Regions from separate parts of the Polaromonas sp. P3_B4 genome, predicted to be linked through region 2. Evidence: predicted binding sites of a transcription regulator. Region 2 holds the regulator's gene; the other holds the start of a gene.

Region 1 (7,811 bases), on a different contig from region 2:
ACCCAGCTCAGCGAGAGCTTTCAGCATGCCAATGTGCGGATGTGGTTCGGGCATGTGGGCGAGCGCCTGTGGATCAGCCCGCGCTTTCACCGCTTGCACCACAGCATTGGCATTGGCCACGAAAGCCACGGACCCAAAACACTGGGGGGCCACAACTTCGGCGTGCTGCTCCCCTGGTGGGACATGCTGTTCCGCACTGTCAATTTTGAGCAGCGTTATGACCCGACGGGCATTCGCGACCAGGTCGAAGCCAACCGCGACTACGGCAAAGGTTTCTGGTCGCAGCAGTGGCTGGGCCTGAAACGCCTCGTTGGCAAAGCCTGAACTTGCTGAGTTCTTAACCCAGCATGAGCCGCGGGACTGGCTTTGCCAGACCGCAGGCGGGCGGCCCCCTCGGGGGCAAGGAGTTACACGCAGTGAACGACTGTGGGGGCTACACTTTCAGCATGAGCAAACTCCTTGACGCCTTCTGGCGCGCCGCGATGTATTGCCTGCACCCGCGGGTCATTGTGCTGTCGATCCTGCCGCTGGTGATCATGGGGGGGGTTTCGCTGACCCTGGGCTACTTCTTCTGGGACAGTGCTGCGGAAGCCATCCGCGTGCAACTTGGGAGCTTCGAGCTGGTTGATGCCATGGTTCGCTGGCTGGAGGGATTGGGCCTGGGCCAGCTGCAGTCTGTACTGCCCAAGGTGCTGCTCCTGCTTTTGATCATCCCCGTGATCATCATCGTCTCACTGCTCTTCGTGGCATTGCTCATGACGCCGGCCATGGTGGCCTTGGTGGCTGAACGGCGCTTTCCCCAGATGGAGCGCAAGCGTGGAGGCTCCCTGTTTACCAGCCTGTTCTGGTCGCTGGGCTCCACTTTGCTGGCCGTGGTGGCGCTGGTCGTTTCGATTCCGCTTTGGCTGATTCCACCGCTGATCCTGGTGCTGCCGCCGCTGATCTGGGGCTGGCTGACTTACCGTGTCATGTCTTATGACGCCATGGTGGACCACGCCAGCAGTGAAGAGCGGCGCCAGATATTCAAGGAGCATCGCCTGCCGCTGCTGGCGATCGGTGTGTTCAGCGGTTACCTGGGTGCGGCCCCCAGCCTGCTGTGGGCCTCGGGCGCGATGTTTGTGGCAATGGCGCCCATCCTGGTGCCGGTGGCCATCTGGATCTACACCCTGGTGTTTGCGTTTTCCTCGCTCTGGTTTGCGCACTATACGCTGTCGGCCCTGGAACAACTTCGCAAGAAGAATAATGCCCTGGCGCCCGACCCGCTTGCGCAAGCAGCTATTGAATCGATAGCAAATGAGCTGGCCCCCGATGCCCTCCCCGGGCCGGCGCCCAGCTTCGGCTCACTGGGCGGCAAGCCCGAATCACAACCCTGAACCCGTTACCTGACAAGCCTGAACATGACCCCACAATTCGGCCTCATCATCGTCGGCGACGAAATCCTTTCCGGCAAACGTGCCGACAAGCACCTGCCCAAAGCCATCGAACTGCTGGGCGCGCGCGGCTTGCAGCTGGCCTATGCCGACTACGTGGGCGACGACCCCGCCCGCATCACGGCCACGCTGGCGCGGGCGTTTGCCGCCGCGCGTGAACACGGCGACGTGGTCTTTTCCTGCGGCGGTATAGGGGCCACACCGGACGACCATACGCGGCAGTGCGCGGCCAAGGCGCTGGGCCTTGAGCTCGCGCTGCACCCCACGGCCAAAACCCTGATCCTTGAGCGCATGGCGGATGTGGCGAAAGAGCAGGGGACACCCTACGAGCCTGACCGCGACGACAACATCCACCGGTTGAACATGGGCGTGTTTCCGGTCGGCGCGGAGATTATTCCGAACCCCTATAACAAGATACCGGGCTTTACCTGCCGGGCGGGGCAGGGGGCGGTTCACTTCGTTCCCGGCTTCCCGGTGATGGCTTGGCCGATGATTGAATGGGTGCTCGACAACCAGTACGCCCACCTGCACCAAAAATCGCCTTACACCGAGAAGTCGGTGATCATTTTTGGGTCCATGGAGGCCATGCTCACGCCCCTGATGCTCGATATTGAAGCGGCCCATGCGGGAGTGAAAGTGTTTAGCCTGCCCAGCGTGGACCACCCGGAATATGGCCGCCATATTGAACTGGGCGTCAAAGGCGCGCCCGAGGCGGTCAATTTGGCCTATCCAGCCATGCTGGCCGGGCTGCACAAATTTGACCTGAAGTTAGGCCCCGAGTTGGTGCGTTAATTTTTTGCACCAAGCTTGTGCGTGTATGTTGATGCACGATCATGGTGCATTCGGTGCTGGCCGGTGTTTTTTGCATTTTCAGCCTGCCAAAGGCTGGAACTGAAGCCAGATCACGGCACAATCCGGGGCTTGGCGGGAAACTCAACCGCCAATGTCTGTGGCACAAAAAGTGCATTCGACAGCCCGAATAGATTTTTCAACCACCCATCCAGCAACAGGAGATTTTGATGGCAAAGACCGTCGCAGACGTCATGAAAATGGTCAAGGAAAACGAAGTCAAGTTTGTTGACTTTCGTTTTACCGATACCCGGGGCAAAGAACAGCACGTGACCGTGCCCGTGTCCCACTTTGACGAAGACAAATTCACGTCGGGCCATGCATTCGACGGCTCCTCAATTGCCGGCTGGAAGGGCATTGAAGCCTCCGACATGCAACTGATGCCTGACCCAAAGACGGCCAACATCGATCCGTTCTTTGAAGAAACCACGCTGTTCATGAGCTGCGACGTGCTTGAGCCCGCCGACGGCAAGGCCTATGACCGCGACCCGCGCTCCATCGCGCAGCGCGCAGAGGCTTACCTCAAGGCTTCCGGCCTGGGCGACACTGCTTACTTCGGCCCCGAGCCAGAATTCTTCATCTTTGACGACGTGCGCTGGAACACCGACATGTCGGGCACCTTCTTCAAGATCGAAGAATACGAAGCGCCCTGGAATTCTGGTGCCAAGCTCGAAGGCGGCAACCGCGGCCACCGTCCTACCGTCAAGGGCGGCTACTTTCCCGTGCCTCCTGTCGACAGCACGCAAGACATGCGCGCCGAAATGGCCCTGATCCTCGAGTCGCTGGGCATCCCCGTCGAAGTGTTCCACCACGAAGTGGCCGGTGCCGGCCAGAACGAAATCGGTACCCGTTTCAGCACGCTGGTTCAGCGCGCCGACTGGACCCAGGTCCTGAAATACGTCGTGCAGAACGTGGCCAACGCCTACGGCAAAACCGCCACCTTCATGCCCAAGCCTGTTGTCGGCGACAACGGCTCCGGCATGCACGTTCACCAGTCCATCTGGAAAGACGGCAAAAACCTGTTTGCCGGTGACGGCTATGCAGGCCTGTCTGATTTCGCCCTGTACTACATCGGCGGCATCATCAAGCATGCACGCGCCCTGAACGCCATCACCAACCCAGGCACCAACAGCTACAAGCGTCTGGTTCCTGGCTATGAGGCGCCGGTCAAGCTGGCTTACTCGGCCAAAAACCGTTCGGCATCGATCCGCATTCCTTACGTTGCCAATCCAAAGGGCCGCCGTATCGAAGCGCGTTTCCCCGATCCACTGATGAACCCTTACCTGGGCTTCTCGGCCCTGATGATGGCGGGTCTGGACGGCGTGGAAAACAAGATCCATCCCGGCGAAGCCGCCACCAAGGATCTGTACCATCTGCCACCCGAGGAAGATGCAAAAGTACCAACCGTGTGCCACAGCCTGGACCAGGCGCTGGACGCACTCGACGTGGGCCGCAGCTTCCTGACCAAGGGCGGTGTGTTCACCGACAGCATGATCGACGCCTACATTGAACTGAAGATGGGTGAAGTGACCCGCCTGCGCCAGGCGACCCACCCTATCGAATTCGAGATGTACTACTCCCTGTAATCAGGGGGGCGAAAGCCCAACCGCCTACTGTTTATTTACACAGTTTGTGGTCAAAAAAGGACGGCATATGCCGTCCTTTTTTATTGCCCAAGCCGGTTGTGGGTTTGCTGGCTTTGTATTTCGGCGCCTTTGCCGCATACTGATAGACCGTCCTCGCCCTTATTGGGCATCGGGAGTACCTATGAAACACACCTTATTGCTTTCTACCTTGTCGTTGCTGCTGGCTGGCGCGGGGAATGCTGCATGGGCGCAGCAGGTATACCGCTGCGCAGGAGTCGGGGGTGCGGCCCCTGAATACATCAACAACACAAAAGACGCCCAAACCCGGAGCTGCAAACTGCTGTCCGGCGGCAATGTGACGGTGATGCAGAGCACGCCGGTGCCCAAAGCCGCGGTTCGCGTGGCTGCGGCCGCAGGCTCCAGTGGCCCGCGCACCGATGGTAGCCCCGAACAGCGGACCCGCGACAACGATTCGCGCGCCATCCTTGAGGCCGAGTTGAAAAAGGCCGAAGCCAAGCTGGCCGAGCAGCAAAAAGAATTCAACAACGGTGAACCTGAAAAACAGGGCATTGAGAGCCGTAATTACCAGCGCTACCTGGACCGCGTGGCCGAGCTCAAGGACAGCATCACCCGTAACCAGAGTGACATTGCCGGCCTGAAGCGCGAAATTTCCCGCCTGCCTGCCCCGGCCTCAGCCGCCGTCGTCAATTAAACCAAGGCGATAAGCCGCGGCGAGCCGGCTTCTGGAGGAAAATGGATGGCTTGAACAAGCCCTCCATCCGTGCCGCTTTATCGTCCGTCCCGGTCACCGGACTTCCCCCCCGCTTTCAGGCGTTTGACCTGCTGGCCACGCTGGTGGCTGTGGTGCGTACCGACGGCACTGTGGTGTTTGCCAATGCCGCGCTGGAAGACGCGCTGGGCACCTCGCGGCGGACCATTGAAGGCTCGCAGCTCCCCGATTGCTTTACCGAGCCGCTCATTTTGCAAAATGCGCTGGAGGGCGCGGGCAGCAATGAATTTGCCGCCCTGCGTTACGACGCGTGGCTCAGGCGCCTGAACCACGAACCGCTGCCCGTGCATGTGGTGGTGGCGCAAACCGACACCCCGGGTGAGGCGATTGTGGAGCTGCTGCCGCTGGAGCAGCAGGCCAAGCAGGAGCGCGAAGAGCGCCTGATCGACCAGGCGCAGGCCAACAAGGAGTTGATCCGCAACCTGGCCCACGAGATCAAAAACCCCTTGGGCGGTATTCGCGGCGCGGCGCAGTTGCTGCAGATGGAAATCGGCAAGGACCTGACCGAGTACACCCAGGTCATCATCCATGAGGCAGACCGCCTGCAGACGCTGGTAGATCGCCTGCTGGCCCCGCACCGCCGCCCGCACTTGGTGGGCGATGTCAATATTCACGAAGTGTGTGAGCGCGTGCGCTCCCTGATCCTGGCGGAGTTCCCAAAAGGTTTGAGGGTTACACGCGACTACGACATCTCGATTCCTGATTTCCGCGGAGACCGCGAACAGCTCATTCAGGCGGTGTTGAACATCGCACACAACGCCGCGCAGGCTTTGGCGGAACGGGTGGCGGCAGGCAATGCGCACATCACTTTCAGGACAAGAATCGCCAGGCAGGTAACTTTTGGCAAGCAGCGCTATCGCTTGGCATTGGAATTGCATGTTATCGACAATGGACCGGGTGTGCCGGACTCCATCAAAGACCGCATCTTCTATCCGCTGGTATCCGGGCGGGAAGGTGGTTCGGGGCTGGGGCTGACATTGGCGCAAACCTTTGTCCAGCAACACCACGGTTTGATTGAGTGCGACAGTGTGCCGGGCCGTACAGATTTCAAGCTGCTTATACCGCTGCCTTGAAATGTGTTCTCAGCCATGATTGATACATAACGCGATCGTGCAGAGGGTTCCAGAAAGCCCTGCATTGAAAGCACGAAAAAAGGGACTGCACTACATGAAACCGATCTGGATCGTTGATGATGACCAGTCCATCCGGTTTGTTCTGGAAAAGGCCCTGCTCCGCGAGGACCTTCCTACGCGCAGTTTCACCAATCCCCGCGAAGTTCTTGCCGCACTGGAAAGCGCGACGGAGGATGAAGGGCCGCAAATTCTTGTGAGCGACATACGCATGCCGGGCGGCTCTGGTCTGGATCTGCTCGAAAAGGTCAAGGAAAAACTCCCCGGCCTGCCGGTCATCATCATGACCGCATTCTCCGACCTCGACAGCGCGGTGTCCGCCTTCCAGGGCGGCGCTTTCGAATACCTGCCCAAGCCGTTTGACTTGCCAAAGGCGGTAGAACTCATTCGCCGCGCAGTGGAAGAAAGCCAGCGCGAAGAGGTGGCTGAAGAGCGCATGGCCTCCGCGCCCGAAATGCTTGGCCAGGCGCCGGCCATGCAGGACGTTTTCCGCGCCATCGGACGGCTGAGCCAGAGCATGGTGACCGTGATGATCACCGGTGAGTCCGGTTCAGGCAAGGAACTGGTGGCGCGTGCGCTGCACAAGCATTCGCCGCGCGCCAACGGGCCCTTTGTGGCCATCAATACCGCGGCCATCCCCAAGGATTTGTTGGAAAGCGAACTGTTCGGTCATGAGCGCGGCGCGTTCACCGGCGCGCAGACCATGCGGCGCGGCCGCTTTGAACAAGCTGAGGGCGGTACGCTCTTTCTCGATGAAATCGGCGACATGCCGTTTGACTTGCAGACGCGCCTTTTGCGTGTGCTGAGTGACGGCCATTTCTACCGCGTCGGCGGGCACAACGCCGTCAAGGCCAATGTGCGCGTGATCGCTGCCACCCACCAGGACCTGGAGCAACGCGTCAAGGAGGGCGGCTTCCGCGAAGATCTGTTCCACCGACTCAATGTGATCCGCCTGCGCCTGCCCGCACTGCGCGAGCGGCGCGAGGATGTCTTCATGCTGACACGCCACTTCCTGCAACAAAGCGCCAAGCAGCTCGGTGTGGAGCCCAAGCGGATTTCCGATACAGCGCTGCAGCAGCTCAGCAACTTTGGTTTTCCCGGCAATGTGCGCCAGCTCGAAAACATTTGCCACTGGCTCACCGTCATGGCGCCGGCGCAGGTGATTGAGCCCAAGGATCTTCCGCCCGAAGTGCTGGGCATTGTTCCCGAATCGGGCAGAAACCCCGTTTTCGCAGAGAAGGTTGGGGCGGCCAAAGCGGAGTGGTCGGCAGGCGCCGCGGAGAAAACTCCTGCCAGCCATGGGGCTGAAGCGGCCGTACCGGTTCCGCCGGTCTCTGGCCCTGAACAAAGCTGGGAAAGTGGTCTTGAAGCAGAAGCCCTGGCGTTGCTGGCGACCGGTCGCAGCGATGTGTGGGATGTGCTGACCCGGCGTTTTGAATCCAAGCTGATTCAGACCGCACTGGTCAATACACGCGGGCGCCGCATTGAGGCCGCTCAAAAGTTAGGCATAGGCCGCAATACCATCACGCGCAAGATTCAGGAACTCAATCTGGAGTGAATGTGGCCCCCACGGTCGCTCACTTCGTGTAGCTCCCTGCCCCCCGAGGGGGCCGCCCGCCCTCCGGCCCGGCAAAGCCGGTTCCGGGGCTCATGCTGGCTTGAAGAATTCAGTGGCGTAACCAGCGGGGGTTTTCACCAGCAGAGGCCGCGGGACTGGCTTTGCCAGACCGCTGGCCTCGCCCCCTGGAAGGGGGGAACGGGCTACACGAAGTGAGCCTGGACGGGGGTCAACCAATCTCCACGGTCACCGGCGCATGGTCGCTGGGCTTTTCCCATTTGCGGGGCACGCGGTCTATGGTGCAGCCTTTGACTTGCGGCTTCAGGGCGTCGCTGACCAGGATGTGGTCGATGCGCAGGCCGCGGTTCTTCTGGTAGCCCAGCATGCGGTAGTCCCACCACGAAAAGCTTTTGGGCGGCTGCTCGAACATGCGGAAACTGTCGGTCAGGCCCAGCGCCACCAGCTGGC
Region 2 (7,811 bases):
TTTTGGTTTGCTGTGCGGTTTTGGCTGGAGCGTCCGCGGCGTGCGCCACCGGAGACAAGGCCATCGAGACGGCAAAAACGGCGGCGATCAGGGATAACAGCTTTTTCATGGTGGCTCCATTGGGTTGGGAAACAGGTTTGAGTTCCGGCTGGAATTCCAACACATAACGCCGCGCCGGGCAAATTCGATGACCGGGTATCTGAGGGGTCCGAACGGCAGATGGCTTAACCGTAAAATCAGACCATGCTCTCGATTAAAAAAGACCTGCTCGCGGCTCTGGCCGCGGGGCTGGAAGAACTTTCCCCCGGCGCAGGCGACAAAGCTGCCTTTGAATCCCCCAAGGTGGCGGCCCATGGCGACTTCGCCTGCACGGCCGCCATGCAGCTGGCCAAACCGCTCAAGCTCAACCCGCGCCAGGTGGCCGAAAGCCTGCGCGCCAACCTGCTCAAGAAGCCCGCGTTTGAACGCTGGGTAGACGCCATCGAAATCGCCGGCCCCGGTTTCATCAACATCCGCCTCAAGCCCGCCGCCAAGCAGGAGACCGTGCGCGAAGTGCTGGCCGCCGGCGCGCAGTTCGGCGTGCAGCCGGCCGACCCGGCACGCAAGATGATCGTCGAGTTCGTCTCGGCCAACCCGACCGGCCCGCTGCATGTGGGCCACGGCCGCCAGGCCGCGCTGGGCGATGCGATCTGCAACCTGTTCGCCACGCAAGGCGCCAAGGTCTGGCGCGAGTTTTATTACAACGACGCGGGCGTGCAGATCCAGACCCTGGCCACCAGCACACAGGCGCGCGCCAAAGGCATCAAGCCCGGTGACGCCGGCTGGCCCGAGTCGGCCTACAACGGCGACTACATCGCCGACATCGCGGCCGACTTTCTGGCCAAAAAGACCGTCAAATCGGACGACCGCGAATACACCGCCTCGGGCGACGTGGAAGACATGGACTCGATACGCCAGTTCGCCGTGGCCTATCTGCGCCACGAGCAGGACCTGGACTTGAAGGCCTTCTCGGTGAAGTTCGACAACTACTACCTTGAGTCCAGCCTGTACAGCTCGGGCCGTGTCGATAGCGCCGTGGCCAGACTGAAAGAGGCCGGCAAGACCTACGAGCAGGATGGCGCGCTGTGGCTGAAGTCGACCGACTACGGCGACGACAAAGACCGCGTGATGAAAAAGAGCGACGGCAGCTACACCTACTTCGTCCCCGACGTGGCCTACCACCTGGCCAAGTGGGAGCGCGGCTTCGGCAAGGCCATCAACATCCAGGGCATGGACCACCACGGCACCATTGCCCGCGTGCGCGCCGGGCTGCAGGCCGCCGGCGAAGGCATTCCCCAGGGCTACCCCGACTACGTCCTGCACACCATGGTGCGCGTGGTGCGCAACGGCGAAGAGGTCAAAATTTCCAAGCGCGCCGGAAGCTACGTCACCTTGCGCGACCTGATCGAATGGACCAGCGCCGACGCCGTGCGCTTCTTTTTGCTCAGCCGCAAGCCGGACACCGAATACATCTTCGACATTGACCTGGCGCTGGCCAAAAACAATGAAAACCCGGTGTATTACGTGCAGTACGCGCATGCGCGCATCTGCTCCATCCTCACCACCTGGGCCGGCCAGGGTGGCGACGAAGCCAGCCTCAAAGCTGTCGACCTCTCGGCGCTGGACAGCCCGCAGGCGCAGTCATTGATGCTGCTGCTGGCCAAGTACCCCGACATGCTGACCAACGCGGCTGACGGATTTGCACCGCACGACGTGGCTTTTTACCTTCGTGAGCTGGCGGCCAGTTATCACAGCTATTACGATGCCGAGCGCATCCTGGTGGACGACGAAGCTGTGAAGCTTGCCCGTCTGGCGCTGGTCGCCGCGACTGCGCAGGTGTTGCACAATGGCCTCGCAGTGCTGGGCGTGAGCGCCCCGCGCAAGATGTAAACCGTGGCGAAAACCATGCGAATTTCAGGACAAGGCAATGAACGTGGGCAAGGTATGAATACACAACGAGGCGGAACCCTGTTGGGGTTGATCATTGGCGCGCTGATCGGCCTGGGCGCGGCGCTGGCGGTAGCGGTTTACATCACCAAGGTGCCGGTTCCTTTCATGAACAAGAGCCAGGCACGCAACCCCGACAGCGATGCTGTTGAAGCCAAGAAAAACAAGGACTGGAACCCGAACGCCCCGCTGGCCGGCAAAAACCAGCCCAAGCCGCCTCCTCCGGCAGCGGTTGAAGTGCCTGGTGTTCCAGTACCCGACCCCTCCGCCGGAGCCACCCCCAAGGCCGCCGCTTCAGCGCCGGCCAAAGTGGCCAAACCAGCGCCTGCCGATCCGCTGGGCGATCTGGCAAAGGCCAAGGTCGAAGGCCTGTCATCCGGTCCGGGAGCGGATCCCTTCAGCTATTTCATTCAGGCCGGTGCCTTTCGCACGCCGGAAGATGCGGAACAGCAACGCGCCAAGTTGCTGCTGCTGGGCATGCAGGCCAAAGTGACGGAACGCGAGCAGGCTGGCCGCACCGTGTACCGCGTGCGTCTTGGCCCTTTCGACAAGAAGGAAGATGCCGACAAGGCCAAGGAGCGCCTGGACAACAATTCCATTGAAACCGCGCTGGTCCGGGTCCAGCGCTGAAGCCCTCGTCCAACGATAGGCTGAACTTTTCACGAGGCTGGTGTACAAACCCCTATACCCCGCGCCACGAGGCATCCGCCAGAGGGGCGGTTTCCGGGCTATTTCTGTCATTCCAGGAGAAAAATCTGATGCAACGCCGTGAGTTTTCGTTTTCAGCCGCCGCCCTGGGCGGCATCGCCGCCCTGCCCACCCTGGCACAAGCCCAGGCCAAGGCCTTCAAGGACGGCGAGGATTACCTGACGCTGGACAAGCCGGCGCCGACCGAAGCCGCCGCCGGCCGGGTCGAGGTGGTGGAATTCTTCTGGTACAACTGCCCCCATTGCAACGCCTTCGAGCCGCAATTCGAAGCCTGGATGAAGCAGATCCCCAAGGACGTGTCCGTGCGGCGTGTTCCAGTGTCCTTCCGGCCCGATTTCGAACCTCAGCAGCGCCTGTATTACGTGCTTGAGGCCATGGGAAAAATTGAGGAACTTCACAAGAAGGTGTTTGCCACGATTCATGTGGAAAAACAACCGCTTAACACGCCCGAGCTGATAGCTGCATGGGCTGAAAAGCAGGGCCTCAACAAGGCCAAATTCGTTGAGTTCTACAACTCCTTTTCGGTCGCCTCCAAGGCGCGCAAGGCCACACAGCTGCAGGACAGCTACAAAGTGGCCGGCGTGCCGTCGCTGGGTATCGCCGGGCGTTATTACACCTCGTCGGACCAGACCCAAACCATGACCCGCGCGCTGCAGGTCACAGATCACCTGATCGCCCAATCCCGCAAGGCCAAATAAAGAAAGCGCCCGCGGCCGTGCGCCGCGCCAAACACCGGCTCAAAAAACCCGCCCGATTTCCGGCGGGTTTTTTTATGCCCCTAATATTCCCCGTGCAAGCCATTCCCGCAGCTGGCATGGCTACAATGACCCAACACCAAGCAGCAAGATTCGTGCCTTATGAAACACCCCATTTTTTCCCTCATCCTGCCGGTCATCCTGGCGCTGGGGTCGGCTTTCCCGGCCGCTGCCGAAAAAGCTGATCGGGACAAACCCATGAACGCGGAGGCAGATGCCCTGCGTTATGACGACCTGAAGCAAACCAGCGTTTTTACCGGCAATGTGGTGATCACCAAGGGCACGACCATCGTGCGCGGCGAGCGCGTTGACGTCATGCAGGATCCCGAGGGCTACCAGCAGGCGGTGTCCGTCGCGGCGCCCGGCAAGCTGGCGTTTTACCGGAAAAAGCGTGACGGCGTAGACGAGTACATCGAAGGCGAAGGCGAACGCATTGAATATGACAGCCGCGCCGACCTGGTGAAGTTCATCAAGCGGGCGGTGGTGCGCCGCTACAACGGTGCCACCCTGGTGGACGAAACCACCGGCAGCCTGATTGTTTATGACAACAACACCGACGTCTTCACCGTGGATGGGGGCGCGCAAAACCGTACGGCCAGCAACCCCACGGGGCGGGTTCGCGCCATGCTGTCACCCCGCGCGACAGCCTCGGCACCCGTTGCGGCACCGCCCGCAGGCCCAGCCCCGGTTCTGCGCCCCAGCACGACGCTGGGCAATGAAAAGAACTAGAAAGACCTGCACAGATGGATGTGGTGACTGACACTTCAGCGGCCCCGGCCGCTCCTGCCCTGACCCCCAGCCGCCTTGTTGCGCAAGGTCTGCAAAAATCGTACGGCAGCCGCAAGGTGGTGCAGGACGTTTCGCTGTCCGTGCAAAAAGGCGAAGTCGTGGGCCTGCTGGGCCCCAACGGCGCGGGCAAAACGACCTCGTTCTACATGATCGTGGGCCTGGTGCGCGCCGATGCAGGCGAAATTTCCATCGACGGCGAGTCGGTCGAGCACATGCCGATTCACCTGCGTGCCCGCCTGGGCCTGAGCTACCTGCCTCAGGAAGCGTCGATTTTCCGCAAGCTCACGGTGGAAGAAAACGTGCGTGCCGTGCTGGAGCTGCAGCTCGACAAAACCGGAAAACCGCTGGGGCGCGCAGACATCGAGTCGCGGCTCGACGCCCTGCTGCAGGATTTGCGGGTAGATCATTTGCGCAATTCACCGGCACCGGCGCTCTCGGGCGGCGAGCGCCGCCGGGTCGAAATCGCGCGGGCGCTGGCAACCCAGCCGCGCTTCATCCTGCTGGATGAGCCCTTTGCCGGTATCGACCCCATTGCCGTGATCGAAATCCAGCGCATCATCGGTTTCCTCAAATCGCGCGGCATCGGCGTGCTGATCACCGACCACAACGTGCGTGAAACACTGGGCATTTGCGACCACGCCTACATCATCAGCGACGGCCACGTGCTGGCGCAAGGCACACCGTCCGAGATCGTGAATAACGCCGATGTGCGCCGCGTCTATCTCGGCGAACACTTCAAGATGTAGAACATGGTTCCCCCCTGTTGTCGCTCACTTCGTGTAGCTCCCTCTCCCCCTCCGGGGACGGCGCCTGCGGCCTGGCAAAGCCAGTTCCGCGGCGCCCGCTGGTTAAAGACGTATTGCCTCAACCTTCCGCAAGTTTGAAAATCCAGTGAAACAAGGTCTGTCACTCCGCGTCTCGCAGCATCTTGCGCTGACACCTCAACTACAGCAGTCGATCCGGCTGTTGCAGCTGTCGACGCTTGAGTTGAGCCAGGAGGTCGAGCAGATGCTCGACGAAAACCCGTTTCTGGAAGTGTCGGAAGAGACGGCGGTGCGCGAAGAGTTTGGGCTGGAGCACATCAACACGCCGGTAAGCCAGGACAGCCGCGAGTTTGAATCTGCTACGGATTCGATAGCTGGCGGCGCAGACGAGACTAGCGCTACAGCCCCGAATGACGCAGAAGTCAGTGCGGAGCCCAAGCTCGAGGAAAGCTGGGAAGGCGATGGCACGGTAGAAACCACGCCCGACGACAGCGAGTGGGGAAGCGACGCACCGGCGCGCAAGAACAACAATGAAGAGAGCGAAGCCGAGGCCTCCGACCTCACGGGCAGCCATGAGTCGCTGCAGGACCACCTGCACCGGCAATCGCTGAGCTTGCGCCTGTCGGAGGAAGACCGTGCCGCGCTGCACTTCCTCATTGAATCGCTCAACGACGACGGCTACCTTGAAGACAGCCTGGCGTCGCTCGCGGCCGGTCTTGCAAGAGATGACATGGCGCAGGCGGAAGAACTGGAGCAGCGTTTTGCGATGGCGCTCAAGCTGCTGCACCACATGGAGCCTGCCGGTGTCGGTGCGCGCAACCTGGCGGAATGCCTGAGCCTGCAGCTGCTCGACTGCAAGGACTGCGAAGAAACCCGCGCAGCCATTGCCATGTGCAAGCAACCCATGGAGCTGCTGGCCAAGCGCGATGTCAAGCGCCTGTCGCACCTGTGTGGGTTCACCGAAGCCGCCATCAAGGGCGCGATCACGGTGATAGGCCGGCTCGATCCCAAGCCCGGGCGCCGCTTCGTGAATGTGGAGCGCAACCTGATCGTGCCCGACGTCATCGTCATCAAGTCGGGCCGGGGCTTCAAGGTTTCGCTCAATGGCGACGTCATGCCGCGCCTGCGCGTGCACGACATTTATGCCAATGCCCTCAAGCAGCACAAGGGCCAGGGCGGCCAGGCGCTGCAGCAGCGCCTGCAGGAGGCCCGCTGGTTCATCAAGAACATCCAGCAGCGCTTTGACACCATCCTGCGCGTGAGCAGTGCGATTGTGGAACGGCAGAAAAATTTCTTCACGCACGGTGAACTCGCCATGCGCCCGCTGGTGCTGCGCGAAATCGCCGACGAGCTGGGCCTGCATGAGTCCACCATCTCCCGCGTGACCACGGCCAAGTACATGGGCACCCCTTTCGGCACCTTTGAGCTCAAGTATTTCTTCGGCTCCGCGCTCGGCACCGAAACCGGCGGCAATGCTTCCAGCACGGCGGTACGCGCGCTCATCAAACAATTTGTCTCGTCCGAAAGCCTCAAGAAACCGCTCAGCGACAACCAGATTTCCGAAATGCTCAAGGAGCAGGGCATTGAATGCGCACGCCGCACCGTGGCCAAGTACCGCGAAGCCCTGCGCATAGCGCCCGCCAACCTGCGCAAATCACTCTAGCCGCCCAATCAGGCCGCGCTGCCCGTCCCTCAAAGTCAGTCATGAATCAACTCCAATTGTTTTTACCGTGCGCCGCAGGCGTCGAAACCCTGCTGGCCACCGAGGTCAAGCGTGTCACCGGGATCGACGGCAAAGCCTGGCGCGCCGGCGTGCAGCTGCAGGCGTCGTGGCGCGACGCGTTGCAGCTCAACCTGCACAGCCGGCTGGCGCAGCGTGTACTGATCGAACTGCAGCACAACCAGTACCGCAGTGAGCAAGACCTCTACAACGCTGCTGCCAACGTGGCCTGGGAAATCTGGTTCACGCCCAAGCAGACCTTCAAGGTCGAGATCACCGCCCAGCACAGCCCGCTGCAAAGCCTGAACTTCGCGGCGCTGAAGATCAAGGACGCGATCGCCGACCGCTTTCGCGCCAAGTTCGACGACGTGCGCCCCAGCGTCGACACGCGCTGGCCCGACGTGCGCGTCTACGTGCACCTGACGACGGACACCGTCACGGTCTACATCGACACCTCGGGTGAGCCGCTCTTCAAGCGCGGCTGGCGTGAAGACAAGGGTGATGCCCCGCTGAAGGAAACCCTGGCCGCCGCCATGATTGCCGCCAGCGGCTGGGACCAGCTCTGCAAAGAAGGCGTGCCGCTCTATGACCCCTGCTGCGGCTCGGGCACCATCGCGATTGAAGCCGCGCAGATCGCGTGCAACATCGCACCCGGCATCAACCGCCGTTTTGCCTTCCAGAAGTACCTGCCTTTCCAGGGCCATGTCTGGGACGGTCTGCTCGACCAGGCCGAAGCCGCCATCACCGAACCTACCGCGCCGGTGTTCGGCAGCGACGTGTCTTTCCGCATGGTTGACTTTGCCGAGCGCAATGCCGAACGTGCCGGTGTGGCCAATGCGGTGGAATTCCGCGGCGGCGACGCGCTGCAGCGTATGCCACCTGCGCCTTCGGGCGTGATGCTGGTGAACCCGCCTTACGGCGAACGGATCGATGTGGCAGGCGTGGCCGGCATCACCGGCCTGCAGGGACGCGACCAGCGCCGCCAGCAAGGACATGCCGAAGGACGCGTGCAGCAGGACCACCGCAACCAACCCATCGATGAATTTGGCCAGCCGCTGAACCGGGACAGCGGCGATCGGGGCGACACGC

The links. Region 2 encodes sigma-54, which starts transcription at its own class of promoters, with help from an activator protein. Its sites were predicted from a motif close to TGGCANGNAANCTGCTTT; they were not measured.
Region 1: a site for sigma-54 is predicted at 2,381-2,398, ahead of glnA (type I glutamate--ammonia ligase). Genes of this name have one in related genera too.

What each region holds. Positions count from the first base shown of each region.
Region 1 is NZ_JBFUGQ010000001.1:2,337,382-2,345,192, reverse strand. It holds gene AC1DVV_RS11140 (sterol desaturase family protein) at 1-324, shown strand, start outside; gene AC1DVV_RS11135 (EI24 domain-containing protein) at 447-1,373, shown strand; gene AC1DVV_RS11130 (competence/damage-inducible protein A) at 1,398-2,222, shown strand; gene glnA (type I glutamate--ammonia ligase) at 2,450-3,865, shown strand; gene AC1DVV_RS11120 (hypothetical protein) at 4,047-4,577, shown strand; gene glnL (nitrogen regulation protein NR(II)) at 4,619-5,728, shown strand; gene ntrC (nitrogen regulation protein NR(I)) at 5,823-7,343, shown strand; gene xth (exodeoxyribonuclease III) at 7,573-7,811, opposite strand, start outside.
Region 2 is NZ_JBFUGQ010000004.1:75,009-82,819, forward strand. It holds gene AC1DVV_RS21695 (PsiF family protein) at 1-109, opposite strand, end outside; gene argS (arginine--tRNA ligase) at 244-1,929, shown strand; gene AC1DVV_RS21705 (SPOR domain-containing protein) at 1,984-2,616, shown strand; gene AC1DVV_RS21710 (thiol:disulfide interchange protein DsbA/DsbL) at 2,745-3,392, shown strand; gene lptA (lipopolysaccharide transport periplasmic protein LptA) at 3,552-4,178, shown strand; gene lptB (LPS export ABC transporter ATP-binding protein) at 4,193-4,984, shown strand; gene AC1DVV_RS21725 (RNA polymerase factor sigma-54) at 5,130-6,665, shown strand; gene AC1DVV_RS21730 (THUMP domain-containing class I SAM-dependent RNA methyltransferase) at 6,707-7,811, shown strand, end outside.